4 regions of the Kitasatospora sp. P5_F3 genome follow, and region 4 is predicted to be linked to each of the others. Evidence: riboswitches for the same ligand, from Rfam matches in the RefSeq annotation. Region 4 holds a riboswitch; each other region holds the start of a gene.
What was found. Region 4 has a riboswitch for cyclic di-AMP ahead of ACXJMZ_RS24490 (NlpC/P60 family protein). Riboswitches for the same ligand answer to the same signal wherever they lie in the genome.

Region 1: linked by a shared signal. The riboswitch ahead of ACXJMZ_RS11610 (M23 family metallopeptidase) and the one ahead of ACXJMZ_RS24490 (NlpC/P60 family protein) in region 4 are both predicted to bind cyclic di-AMP.
Region 2: linked by a shared signal. The riboswitch ahead of ACXJMZ_RS18335 (M23 family metallopeptidase) and the one ahead of ACXJMZ_RS24490 (NlpC/P60 family protein) in region 4 are both predicted to bind cyclic di-AMP.
Region 3: linked by a shared signal. The riboswitch ahead of ACXJMZ_RS25070 (transglycosylase family protein) and the one ahead of ACXJMZ_RS24490 (NlpC/P60 family protein) in region 4 are both predicted to bind cyclic di-AMP.

The regions. Positions count from the first base shown of each region.
Region 1 is NZ_JBFUMY010000012.1:268,934-272,218, reverse strand. It holds gene ACXJMZ_RS11625 (PP2C family protein-serine/threonine phosphatase) at 1-369, shown strand, start outside; gene ACXJMZ_RS11620 (hypothetical protein) at 714-908, shown strand; gene ACXJMZ_RS11615 (DUF6348 family protein) at 965-1,702, opposite strand; cyclic di-AMP (ydaO/yuaA leader) riboswitch at 2,061-2,214, shown strand; gene ACXJMZ_RS11610 (M23 family metallopeptidase) at 2,220-3,251, shown strand.
Region 2 is NZ_JBFUMY010000029.1:24,764-28,048, reverse strand. It holds gene ACXJMZ_RS18350 (alpha/beta fold hydrolase) at 1-461, opposite strand, end outside; gene ACXJMZ_RS18345 (tautomerase family protein) at 551-748, shown strand; gene ACXJMZ_RS18340 (YiaA/YiaB family inner membrane protein) at 783-1,073, opposite strand; cyclic di-AMP (ydaO/yuaA leader) riboswitch at 1,289-1,452, shown strand; gene ACXJMZ_RS18335 (M23 family metallopeptidase) at 1,464-2,270, shown strand; gene ACXJMZ_RS18330 (hypothetical protein) at 2,313-3,197, opposite strand.
Region 3 is NZ_JBFUMY010000047.1:22,967-26,251, reverse strand. It holds gene ACXJMZ_RS25075 (hypothetical protein) at 1-1,581, opposite strand, end outside; cyclic di-AMP (ydaO/yuaA leader) riboswitch at 1,846-2,019, shown strand; gene ACXJMZ_RS25070 (transglycosylase family protein) at 2,004-3,167, shown strand; gene ACXJMZ_RS25065 (hypothetical protein) at 3,277-3,285, shown strand, end outside.
Region 4 is NZ_JBFUMY010000044.1:16,467-19,751, forward strand. It holds gene ACXJMZ_RS24485 (C40 family peptidase) at 1-883, shown strand, start outside; cyclic di-AMP (ydaO/yuaA leader) riboswitch at 1,250-1,414, shown strand; gene ACXJMZ_RS24490 (NlpC/P60 family protein) at 1,425-2,513, shown strand; gene ACXJMZ_RS24495 (NlpC/P60 family protein) at 2,738-3,285, shown strand, end outside.

The DNA of each region.
Region 1 (3,285 bases), on a different contig from region 4:
GGCGAGTACGAGCTGCTGTCGGCCGGGCACCTGCCCGGGATGCAGCGGCACGCCGGCAGCGGTCGCTGGGAGGTCAAGGAGTCCGTCGAGGGCGCGCTGCTCGGGGTCTACGACGGCGCGGTGTTCGAGGCGGTGCGCGGCCGGCTGGACCAGGGCGACGTGCTGATGCTCTGCACCGACGGCATGGTGGAGATCCCCGGCCGGGACCTGACCGAGGGGATGGACCGGCTGATGGGAGAGGCCGACCGGCTGGTCGGCGGCGCCCCGTTCTCCCAACACGGCGGCCGGGGCTCGGCGGTGAAGCTGATCGAGTCGGTGGCCAAGGACGTCAACGACGACCGGGCGGTCCTGCTGCTCTGGCGCGGGTGACCGACCGATGGTCGGACCGTGTCAAGTCGGTGCACCGGTCTTCGGCCATTCCTGACGGCAGCCCAATGGAGTGGATCTAGGTCCGCTCCCACCAGCGCGGAAACGGTCAACTTCCAGTTAGGGGTACCCGTTCGACGGCCCGTCAGGTCAACTGGGCTATCGTCTCGGTCGGCGGAAATTCGTCTCACATCGCAGGATCTTCGCGGCTGCGTTCCGGCAAGTCCTTTACGCAGTCGGCACGAACGACCACACTGAGTTCGGGTGGGACGGTCGGTTCTCGGGGGGTCTCGGGGGATTGGGCCCGCCACGAAGCTCGCTACGAAAGAATGAGGAAGTGAGTCCTGGTGGCCTTCTCCGTCTCAGCGCTGGTCCTGTTCGGGATCATCGTGGTCATCTTCATCCGCAACGGGCAGTTGAAGACCAGTCATGCGATCATGGCTGCGCTCTTCGGCTTCATGCTGAGCCAGTCCACGGCGGCCAAGCCGATCCAGGACTTCCTCACCCAGCTCGCGCAGACCATCTCCTCGGTCGCCAGCTGACCAGGCACGGCTGACCCGGGTCGGGCCGGCCGCGGCCGGTCACGGACCGGCCGGTCTCAGCGACGGCTCCGCCACCAGCGGCCCAACCAGTGGCGCTGCGGCGGGGGTTCGGCCTGCCCGGATGCCTCCGACCGGGGGTGCTCGGCGACCAGCAGCAGGAACAGCCGGGCCCAGCAGAGCCGTTCGCCGCGGGGCCAGTCCAGCGCACGCAGGGCGGCCGAAGCCTGCTCGCAGACCGTCCCGTTGATCCGGACCTCGGCGACGTCGTCGCCCGCCTTGCCGCCGAAGAACAGCTTCACGCCGTTGACCTGACGCTCGGTCAGCTTCGGCAGTACGGCGGCGGCCAGCACCGGGCCGAGGTCCCGCTCGGTGACCCAGTCGAACAGCGGGTCGGTGTCGGCGCCGAACACCGCGGCCGGGCCCTGTACGACGTGCCAGCCGGGGAACTCGGGGGCGTCGTAGTGGTCGCCGCTGCCGGTCAGCAGGCTCACCACGGCGGACGCCGTGGTGCCCGCCCACATCCGTACCGCGCTGTCCAGCTGCTCCACCTCGGTGCCGCCCACGCCGGCTGCGCAGTCCCAGATCACCGGTGCGTCGCCCTGGCCGAGCCGCAGCACGTACCCCAGGTCGACATGGCCGCCGCCGGTGCCGCGCTCGTCGTGGTCGCGGAAGGCCACCGCCGTGGTGCCGGGCCCGCGGACCAGCGGGCCGTCCACGGTGAAGTCCTGACCGAGCCCGGCCATCTCGCGGATCACCGCGCGCTGGATGACGGCCAGCCGTTCCTGGGGGCGCACAGGCGGGCTCCTTGCTCAGCGGGTGCTTCGAACACCGGCGTTCGAGCTCGACCGTGGGCGAGCGTATCGGCCCGGCGTGACCGGTGTCACGGCGCACGCTGGCGGAGCGGGTCCAGGTGGGTACGGACGGCGATATCGGCCACCCTCCGTGAACCGATCGGGGACGAAGCGTCGCCGATTCGGGCCGTCCGGGTCGCAAGTCCCGGCCGGGACGTGACCTACGTCCCTGATCATCCTTGTTCACCGTTCAACCGGGGCTTGCCACGAAGCGGTCGATCGGCTTTGCTTCGAGGCCTGTCCGGTGAACGACCGGACGGGCTCAACCGGGCGGAACGCCGAGTCCTGCCGCCGCCCGGCGCCTCGAACAAGGCACGCATGGCAGGAGCGGGGGACCCAAGGTAAGTCGCCGAACCGGTGTGAACCGGGACGGCTTGGGGTGAAGCCGCATTCCTGCGGCCGGGCATCTCCCGCCCGAACCCGACAGCTCACCTCGTAGGCGTCGGAGAGGACTACCCCCATGTCCGCACAGGGCAAGCACCGTCGCGTCCAGCTGTCCCACCTGACCCGGATCGCCGTCGCGACCGGCGTACTCGGCGCCACCTTCGCACTCCCGGTGGCCGCCGCCAGCGCCCACCAGGGCCACGCCGCCGCCTCCGTGCCCCAGGCCGCCCCGGCTGCCGTCACCACCATCGCCACCGAGACCGCTGCGCCCGCCGTGGTGCCGGTCGCCGCCGCCACTCCGGCCGCGAGCAGCTACCAGGTCGTCAGTGGCGACACCCTCTCGAAGATCGCCAACGCCAAGCAGGTGGACGGCGGTTGGGAGAAGCTCTACCAGGACAACCGCACCGTGGTGGGCGGCAACCCGAACCTGATCTACCCGGGCCAGCAGCTCTCGCTCGCCGGCCAGGCCGTGGCCGCCGCGCCGCAGCCCGCCGCGGAGGCCCCGAAGGCCGCCGTCGAGGCGCCGAAGACCGAGACCAAGTCCTCCTCGTCTTCCTCTTCCTCCGCGAGCACCACGGACTCCACCAAGGCGTCCCGCTCCAAGTCGACCACCGTGGCCCCGAAGGCCGCCGCCGCCCCGAAGGCCAGCACGGCCCCGAAGGCTGCTGCGGCTCCGAAGGCCCAGTCGACCACCGTGGCGGCCGGCGGCTACGTCGCCCCGGTCAGCGGTGGCACCTCCACCGCGTACCACGCCTCCGGTTCCTCCTGGTCCAGCGGCTACCACACCGGTGTCGACTTCCGCGCCTCGACCGGCACCGTCGTCAAGGCCATCACCACCGGCACCGTGGTCTCGGCCGGCAACGGCGGGTCCTACGGCAACGAGGTCGTCGTCAAGCACGCCGACGGCAAGTACTCCGAGTACGCCCACCTCTCCTCGATCTCCGTCAAGGTCGGCCAGACCGTCTCGGCCGGCCAGCAGCTCGGCCTCTCCGGCGCCACCGGCAACGTGACCGGCCCGCACCTGCACTTCGAGGTCCGCACCGGCCCGTCCTACGGCTCCGACATCGACCCGGTCGCCTACCTCCGCGCGCACGGCGTCAACGTCTGATCCGTCTGACCCCGCCTCAGACGACTTCGGCCCC
Region 2 (3,285 bases), on a different contig from region 4:
AACCACACCACCAGGGTGCCGAGCGTCTTGACCAGGGCGCGCTGGAAGGCGTTCGGCGGCAGGTTCTCGATGAAGGCGTCGATCAGGGCGATGCCGGCCACCCGCTCGGGGGCGAGCGTGGCGACCTTCACGACGGTGGCGCCGGTGTAGGAGTTGCCGACCAGGGCGGCCCGCTCGATGCCCAGGTGGTCGAGCAGGGCGAGGGTGTCCTCGGCGATCGCGGCGGGTGAGTAGTCGGTCCAGGCGATCGAGGACTCGCCGAAGCCGCGCACGTCCAGGGTGATCACCCGGTGGCCGGCGGCGGTGAGCAGCGGGCGCAGGTGCCGGTACACCGTGCGGGAGTCGAGCATGCCGGGGAGCAGGACGACCGGGAGGCCGGTCTCGGTGGCGGTGTCGTCGTAGGCCAGTCGGCCGCCGGGGACATCCAGGTACTGGGTGGTGAGGTTCTTCGTCATAGCCATAAAGCTAAGGCTAATAGCCATAGCCGTCAAGAGGGAGGCGTTGGGATAGCGTGCGGGTGATCGCACCGCACCGAACCTGAGGGGTCGTCATGCCGTTCATCAACGTCAAGCAGCTGGCCGGTCGGACCGTGGAGCAGCGGGCCGAGATCGCCCGCGAGCTCACCGAGACGTACGTCCGGATCACCGGGGTGAGCCCGGCGGCGGTCACCGTGGTGATCGAGGAGATCCCGCTGGAGAACTGGGCGGCGGGCGGGGAGACCTACGCCGCCAAGCGGGCGAACGGCTGACCGGGGGCGGAGATGGGGGCGGGCTGACCGCCGCTCAGATCCCCTCCACCCGGAACGGGTCGTGCTCGGCGAGCAGCTTCTCCAGCCTGGCCTGGTCGACCCGGCTGGAGATCTCGCCGACTTCCTGGCGGTCGCGGATCACCTTGGCGAGCGTGAACGCCGCGGTGATCTCGTAGAGCAGGCCGACCGCCAGGAAGCCGCGCATCCAGGGGTTGACCGGCAGGTAGGCGATCCCGATCACCAGGGCCGAGCTGGCCAGGGCGAAGGACAGGACCGCCTGCAGGTAGTAGGCGTTGGTGGTCCGCGGCTGCATCGAAGGGCTCATGTCCTGAGGGTCTCCAACTCCCTTGTCGCGCACCTGAGTACGGATACTCAACCTCCGGTAGCGCACCGTCACCGAGTGAAAGAGCAAAAGCCGCATTCCGGTCACGGGTCGTCAGAAGAGATGGACTGCACCTCTCTAGCCGCTTGGAATCACGGGCTCCTAGGATTAACGTTTGATAACGCAGCGCGGTCGGCAACGCCGTACCAGAACGGCACCGTGCGCCGTCGCCTAATCCTCAGGACCCGCCGTCACCGGTGGGTCCGGGAGCCGGGGAACCACCGTTCCTTGGGGTGAATCGGCCGGGCCCCAAACCCGGTCGTAGGAGACCTTCCTGCTCCGAACCCGTCAGCTAACCCGGTAGGCGAGAAGGAAGGAAAGGAGCGCGCCTCCGTGGCGTCGACGCACTCCCAGGCACACCCTCGTACCGACTCCGGCAACCAGCTGCTGCTGGACCACCCGGATGCCGCCAGGCACCGGATGCCCCGTCAGCCCCGCTCCGGCGGCCCGCTGATCGGCGTCACCGCGATGACCGCCGCCCTCGGCGCGACCGCCTTCGCTGCCGCCACCCCGGCCGCCGCGGCCCCGCAGCCGCCCGCCGTGGCAGCCGCCGACTCCGCCGACCAGGCCGGGCAGCAGCACCTGCTCTCCGCCGACCCCGGTCTCGCCCTCGCCGCCCGGATCCAGCTCCAGGCCGACGGGCAGCGCACCGCCGCCGACGAGTCCGCCCGGCTGGCCGCCGCCCAGGAGGCGGAGGCCAAGCGGGCCGCCCAGGAGGCCGAGGCCAATCGCGCCGAGCAGCGCAGCGCGTTCGCGGCGCCGACCACCAACTACGAGCTGACCGCCCACTACGGCCAGTCCGGCTCGTACTGGTCGCACCTGCACACCGGCCTGGACTTCGCGGCCGCCACCGGCACCCCGGTCACCGCGGTCGGGGCGGGCACCGTCACCTCGGCCGGCTGGTCCGGGGCGTACGGCTACCGGGTGATCGAGACCCTGACCGACGGCACCGAGATCTGGTACTGCCACCTGTCCTCGATCGCCACCGCCTCGGGCGAGGTCGCCCCCGGCACCGTGCTCGGCAAGGTCGGGGCCACCGGCAACGTCACCGGACCGCACCTGCACCTCGAGGTCCGCCCGGACGGCGCCGCCCCGGTCGACCCGCTGGACTGGCTGCGCGAGCGCGGCATCAACCCCTGACACACCGTCGGAACGGGCCCGCCGACGGTGGGCCCGTTCCGGTCAGTCGGTCGCTTCGGCTTCCCCGGATCGCTCCGCCTGCTCGGCGAGGTACGCCTCGATCTCCTCGGTGCCAGGCTCCGGGGCCAGGTCCGGGTACTCGTGCACCAGCAGGGCGGGCAGCCCCGGGACGGTCCACTCACCCAGCAGCCCGAGCGCCTCCTCGACCACCGCGGCCTCGAAGCCGTCGAAGTCGCCGGAGAGCTCGTCCGGCATCGGCAGGCCGAGCGCGTTCAGCCCGGCCAGGTTGCGGTAGCTGCGCTGCATCAGCCGGTTCTCCAGCAGCAGCCGGGCGCCGTCGGTGGCCATCCCGATCGAGATCAGCCTGGTCCGGCCCCAGCCGCCGTCGGCGTCGATCTCGTCCAGCTCGGTCAGCGCGCCGAACGCCTCGGCCCGCTGCTCCGCCGTCAGCTCGCGGAAGCCGTCCAGCCAGGCCCGGACCGCCGCCAGGTCGGAGGTGTCCACCCCGGCCGCCCGGAGCAGCAGCGTGTACAGCCGGGGCCAGGTGACCAGGTGCGGCTGCCGGAGCAGCCCGCAGAGCAGCTCGCCCTGCCACTCCACCTCGGCGTGCAGCCGCTCGTGCCGCTTGGCGTTCAGCCGCTTGGCGGCCCGCTGATGGTCGATCAGCAGCCCCACCGCCCGCCCGTACGCGCCCGGGTCGGAGGCCGGCTGCACGTACATGTAGATCCGCTCGTACAGCAGCTGCTCCACCACCGGCGAGCTCAGCTCCGGGTAGCCGTCGTGCATCCGGCCGTCGCCCAGCTCCAGCAGGGCCAGCACCGTTCGGACCGCCTCCACCGGGACGGGGTCGAGACCCTGGTCGGCCGCCCACCTGAGCAGGTCGTCGGCACGGGTACGCGGGCTGAGCCGGAGGTCGTCGTCGTTCACCCCCGTACGGTATCCGGTGCCCGGGCCGGGGGCCGTTCGCCCCGGACAGGGGTGGGGTTCTCCCTACCCCCGGTCCGCCGGTGGACCT
Region 3 (3,285 bases), on a different contig from region 4:
GATGCCCCAGCCGCCGTTGTGGTAGGCCACGAACTGGCCGACCACGTGGTGGTGTTGGGCGTTGAGCCAGACGAAGATGCCGTTCTCCAGGTTGTTGTGGGCCAGGCAGCGCTCGAAGGTCCAGACCCCCTCGCTGGTCTCCGGCCAGTGGTAGCCGGAGGCACCGTTCGCGCCCTGCACGCCGACCGCCACGCAGTCCCTGGCCACTCCGCCGGTGCCCGCGCCGAGACTGAAGCCGGTCAGCCGGTAGCCGCGCGGGTTGGGGTCGAAGAGCGTCCGGGAGGCGACGCAGGAGTCGTACGTGATGTCGTCGGACGGGCCCTGCGGGGTCCGGGTGTCCAGCGGCCCGTCCCACCAGTAGGCGTCCTCCCAGGTCTGGTGGCTGATGCAGCTGCGGAAGGTGATGCCGTGGCTGGCGTGCGGGACGAACGCGTGGCTGCCGGTGTCCCGGACCACCACCCCCTCGACCACGGTGCCCCGGCTGGTGTCGCCGAGCATGTGGAAGTGCAGCCCGTACCGGCCGAGCACCGGCTCGGTGACCGCCTTGCCGTTCCACTGGTCCTTGCCGGGGGCGCGCGGTCCGAGCCAGCGCAGGGCGGCGTGCCGGACGTCGGACTTGCGTGAGCTGGTGAGGTGGACGTGGGCGCGGCCCTTCTCACTTCCCTCAATTCGGACATTACGGGTTAAATTCAGCACTTCTGCCCCGACGGTGACGCCCCCTCCGGTCGCCACCCGTGGGTGCGGGTACTTCAGCGGGCCGTCCAGGGTGACCGTGCTGCCGTTGATCGCGGCGATGGTCCGCAGGTCGTAGCGCTCCGAGAAGCCGTCGGCGTCGGGGGCTCCGGTCGGGGTCACGGCGAGCTCGTCGCCGGGGCGCCAGCCGGTCGGTGCGGTGGCGAGCGTAATGCTGGTGTCGCCGGGCTTGAGCGCCCCGGCGGCCCGCACCCAGGCCGTCCGGGCGGCGCCGTCCAGCCGGAGGTAGCCCGCCCCGGTGACCCAGAGGCCGGTGTCGCTCGGCAGCAGGGTCATGCCGCCGCCCTGGAAGCGCCGTTCGTCGACGGCGGGGAACCGCAGGGTGTGCAGGGCGGTGTCGGCCGGCGCCAGCGTCAGACTGCCCTTCACCTCGACGTTGCCCGCCGAGCTGAGCACCACCGAGCGGTCGGCCGCGAAGGTCAGCGAACCTGACGCTTCGACCACCAACGAACCAACTGCCGCATCGCCGTCCAACACCACGTGGTCGCTGACCCGGACGGCGGCGGCCGGGCCCGGCACGGCCCCGCCCCAACCGGCCGGGTCCGACCACGGCCTGGCCGGGGGAGGCGGCTCCGGGGAGGGCGACGGCGAGGGCTCGGGCGAGGCGGACGGCACCGGCTCACCGTGTACGTGCGAGGTCTCGGGAGTCGGCGGTGGCGGTGGAGCCGAGGCGACGTCAGGAGCGTCCCCGGTGCGCCGGACCAGCTCCTCCACGCCGATCGCGGCGGCCACCGTGCCGGCCGCGATCCAGCCGAGTACCTTCCTGCGCCCGGCCTTTGCCGAACCGTTACCTTCCGGGGCCGGTTCGGGCCTCTTCGCGTGCCGCATGGTGCCGCGCACCTCTCCCCCGGGCCGCGCCTGCGGCCGCCTCGCCTGAAGCATAGGCAAGTCCCTTGAACACCAAGGGGTTTGATCAGATCCGATCGAAATCCATCACTGGAACGAAGGCTTCCGATCCATGAAGGTTCCCTGAAGAAACCATGATCCACATCACAGAGGTTTGCGGTTTGAACTTAAGTCTGTCTAACGTGCTCCCCTGTTCGTGGCCACACGGACCCAGTTCATCCGGAACGCCGAGTCCTGCCATCGGATGAACAGGCAGCACCGCAATGCACCATGGCAGGGGCGGGGGAACCACAGGTAAGTCGCCTGGATTTGGTCTGATTTGACCGATTTCAGGCTTGGGGTGAAGCCGTGCTCACGCACGGCCGGGCAACTCCAGCCCGAATCCGACAGCTCACCTCGCAGGCGTGGGAGAGGAACGCATCTTCATGCTGTCCAGCAGCGCGTCCAAGCGCACCCGCCGTCTGATCGCCGCGACCGGCGTGGTCGGCATCGGCCTCTCGGTCCCGTGCCTCACGGCCGGCTCCGCCTCCGCCGCCACCGTCTCCACCTGGGACAAGGTCGCCCAGTGCGAGGCCACCGGCGACTGGAGCATCAACACCGGGAACGGCTTCTACGGCGGCCTCCAGTTCACCTCCAGCACCTGGGCCGAGTTCGGTGGCAAGCAGTACGCCGCCCAGGCCAACCAGGCCAGCAAGGGCCAGCAGATAGCCGTCGCCGAGAAGGTGCTCGCCTCCCAGGGCCCCGGCGCCTGGCCGGTCTGCTCCGTCAAGGCCGGTCTGACCAAGGGCGGCAGCGCCCCCCAGGTCGACACCTCGGCGAGCACCGACTCCTCCGCGAAGGCCAGCACCCCCAAGGCCGCCGCCCCGGCGCCGAAGGCGGCCGAGCAGCAGACCACCACCACGACCACCGCGGCCAAGTCCTACACGGTGGTCGCCGGTGACTGGCTCTCCACCATCGCGCAGAACCAGAACGTCGAGGGCGGCTGGGAGAAGCTCTACGAGCTCAACAAGTCGGTCCTGTCCGAGGGCCCGGACATGATCTACCCGGGTCAGCAGCTGGCGCTCGGCGGCACCACCACCGTGGTCACCAGCGCGCCGAAGTCGACCGCCCCGGCGCCGACTTCGTCCTCGGCCGGCACCGGCACCAGGACCACCAAGAGCAGCAAGGCCGCGTCCGGCTCCACCGCCACCACCGCGGTGGCGGCGACCGGCAGCAAGGCCGCCGCGATCAACTTCGCGATGTCCAAGCTCGGCCAGGCGTACGTCTACGGCGGCAGCAGCAACGGCGGCTGGGACTGCTCGGGTCTGACTCAGGCGGCCTTCCGCCAGGCCGGGATCTCCCTGCCGCGGATCGCCAACGACCAGGCGGACGCGGCCACCCGGGTCTCGCTGGACAACCTCCAGGCCGGCGACCTGCTCTTCTGGTCGAACAACGGCAGCAACTCCGGCGTCTACCACGTCGCCCTCTACATCGGCGACGGCAAGTACGTCGAGGCCGCCAACCCGCGCGCGGGCGTGAAGACCGAGTCCATCGCCAACTGGGCGCCGGACTTCGCCGGTCGCGTCTGACGCATCCCGGCCTGCGCGCGGCGATTATCCTTACGGGTGATGTGCGCCTTCGCTTCGTCGGTCATGTCGCGGAGTTACCTACTCAACAGCTCGACCGCGAGGACCAGCCATGACCGAG
Region 4 (3,285 bases):
GGTCGACCAGCTCTTCAACGAGCAGGAGCAGGCTGCCGAGCGCTTCAACGGCGCCAAGGAGCGGACCGAGCAGCTGCGCAAGCAGGCCGACCAGCTGCAGGACCAGGTGGCTCGTGGGCAGGAGCAGATGACGCAGCTTCAGGGTGGCCTGGCGGCGGTGGCGGCGCAGGAGTACCGCGACGGTGGGGTGGATCCCTCGGTCGCGTTGATGCTCTCCTCCGACCCGGAGAACTACCTGACCAAGGCGTCCAGCGTCGACCAGGTGAACCAGACCCAGACGCAGACCCTGAAGTCGCTCCAGGACCAGCAGCGCCGCCTCGACCAGCAGAAGGTCGAGGCCGCGGAGACGCTGGCCGAGCTGGACCGCAACACCAAGGTCCTGAACGACGCCAAGGCCGAGGTCCAGAAGAAGCTCGCCGAGGCCCAGCAGTTGCTCAACTCGCTGAGCGCGGCCGACCGGGCGGCGATCCAGGGCGAGCGCTCCTCGCGCGGCGCCGAGCGGATCGACGTCGGCTCGCTGCCGCGCGCAGCCGGCTACGCGGGCGTGGCGGTCGGCGCCGCGATGGGCAAGCAGGGCAAGCCGTACGTCTGGGGCGCCACCGGACCGAACTCCTTCGACTGCTCCGGCCTGATGGTCTGGGCGTACGCGCAGGCCGGCGTCTCGCTGCCGCGCACCTCGCAGGAGCAGGCCTCGGTCGGCACCAACGTCGGCACCAACATCGCCAACGCGCAGCCGGGCGACCTGGTGATCTACCACTCCGACGCGCACCACGTCGGGATGTACATCGGCAACGGCCTGGTGGTGCACGCGCCGCACACCGGTGACGTGGTGAAGGTGATGAAGGCCGACGCGATGACGATCAAGACCATCCGTCGGGTCTGATCCACCGTCAGCCTGATACGGCATAACGGACATCTCCCCATCAAGGCTCACAACTGACGCCTTGTGACACGCGCGGGCCCGCCAAAACCTCCCTGTGATCTGGGACACCTTTGGCGGGCCTCGCTGTGACCACATCCTGAGAATTCATCGGCGCAGCGTACATTTTCGATCACGCTCGGTCGTAATCACCAAAGAATCACGACTTCATTCCGACTTTTTTCCTACAAGGATTTGAACCGATCACGGTTGGGTTACTAGGGTCCTTCTCGAACCACCGCACAGTCGATCACCCAGCCTGGGTGGCGGCGGGGGTTACCGCCGAGTCCGAGACACAGCGAGGCAGTCCAACTGCCTTACGGGGAAGCCCCAGCGAGGGCGCTGTCGATCGGAGCCGGGGAACCACGTTCCTCGGGGTGAATCGGCGCCAGGCTGACGGACCGTCGCAAGACGGCTCGGCGGTGAGGCGTCGTAGGGCATCTCTTCCAGCCCGAACCCGTCAGCTCACCCGGTAGGCGGACGTAGGAAGAAGGAGCCGGCCTTCGTGGCGTCCCATCGTCGTCCCAAGCCTGCCAGCCGCACCCGCGTCTCGATCATCACGGCGGCCGCTGCTGCTGCAGTGGCACTGTCCGCCCAGACCGGTGCGCATGCCGACCCGACTCCCACCAAGGACGAGGTCAAGTCCCAGGTCGACCAGCTGCACGAGCAGGCCGAGGACGCGACCGAGAAGTTCAACGCGGCCACGGAGAAGCAGCAGACCCTGCAGAAGCAGGTCGCCGGCCTCCAGGACGAGGTGGCCCGGCAGCAGGCCCAGGTGACCACCCTTCAGGGCACCCTGGGTGAGATCGCTGCCGAGCAGTACCGGACCGGCGGGATATCGCCGACCGTCCAGCTGATGCTCTCCAGCAGCCCGGACGCCTTCCTCGGCCAGGCCGACTCGCTGAGCCAGCTCGGTACCTCGCAGGCCGACACCCTCAAGACGCTGAAGGGCGAGCAGACCAAGCTCGACCAGCAGAAGTCCGAGGCCCAGAACAAGCTCGCCGACCTGGAGCGGACCACCCAGGAGCTCAAGGCGGGCAAGGACGAGATCCAGGCGAAGCTGGCCTCCGCGCAGGCCCTGCTCGACACGCTCAGCAAGAAGGAGCAGGACGAGCTGCGGGCCGCCGAGGCCAAGGCCGCCGCCGACTCGGCCGCCAAGGCTGCCGCCGCCGCCCCCAAGACGGACGACTCCGCCCGGGCCTCCCGCTCGGAGACCCGGACCGACCTGAGTGGTCTGCCGGCCGGCTCCTACGCCGCCATCGTGATCGCCGCCGCCGAGGCGCAGATCGGCAAGCCGTACGGCTACGGTTCCGTCGGCCCGAACAGCTTCGACTGCTCCGGCCTGATGGTCTGGTCCTTCAACAAGGCCGGGATCTCGCTGCCGCGCACGTCGGAGTCGCAGATGGGCGCCGGCCAGAACATCGGCACCAACATCGCCGACGCCAAGCCGGGTGACCTGATCATCTACCGCGGGGGTGGCCACGTCGGCCTCTACGTGGGCAACGGTCAGATCGTGCACGCGCCGCGCACCGGCACCCTGGTCCGGCACGAGTCCGCCACGGTGATGCCGATCACCCGCATCGTCCGGGTCTGACCCCCCGTCAGACAGGCCCCACCCGCAGGCCCGGCCCCGTGCCGGGCCTGCGGCGTTTCCGGGGGGCCGAGCAGATGTCCGATTGGTGGTCAAATATTCGGCACTGTAGGGGTTTGGACTAGATCGCTGCGACTCGCTAACGTCTGCCCCCGGACCTTCGCAAGGACAGCCGCCCGACCGGGGCGGCGGCGGTGGCCCGGCGCAGGAACGGAGCCGCCGCCGGTATGTCGACGTACAGTCGTTCTCCCCTGCCAGGTGCCCGCCGGTTCACCCGGGCGCTGGTGTTCACCGCCGCGGCCACCACGGTGCTCGGAATGGCCGCGGCCGGTGCCGCCGGGGCCGCTCCCGGCACCCCGGCCGAGCCGCCGACCCGTAAGGACGTCAAGGCCCAGGTCGACCAGCTCTACGAGGAGGCCGAGCAGGCCTCGGAGAAGTTCAACGCGGCCCTGGAGCAGCAGCGTCAACTGCAGGCCGACACCGGCTCGCTGCAGAACCAGGTGGCGGCCGGCCAGGACGAGCTGAACAGACTGCGTTCCGGGCTCGGCTCGGTGGCTGCCGCCCAGTACCGGGCGGGCGGCATCGACCCGGCGGTCCAGCTGATGCTGGACTCCGATCCGGCCGGCTACCTGTACCGGGCCCGCACCCTGGACCAGTCGGCGGAGCGGCAGAACGACACCCTGCGCCAGGTGATCGACAGTCAGCGGCGGCTCGACCAGCGGCGGGCCGAGACCACGGCCAAGCTGGCCGAGCTGGAGTCCGTCCGGCGCACCCT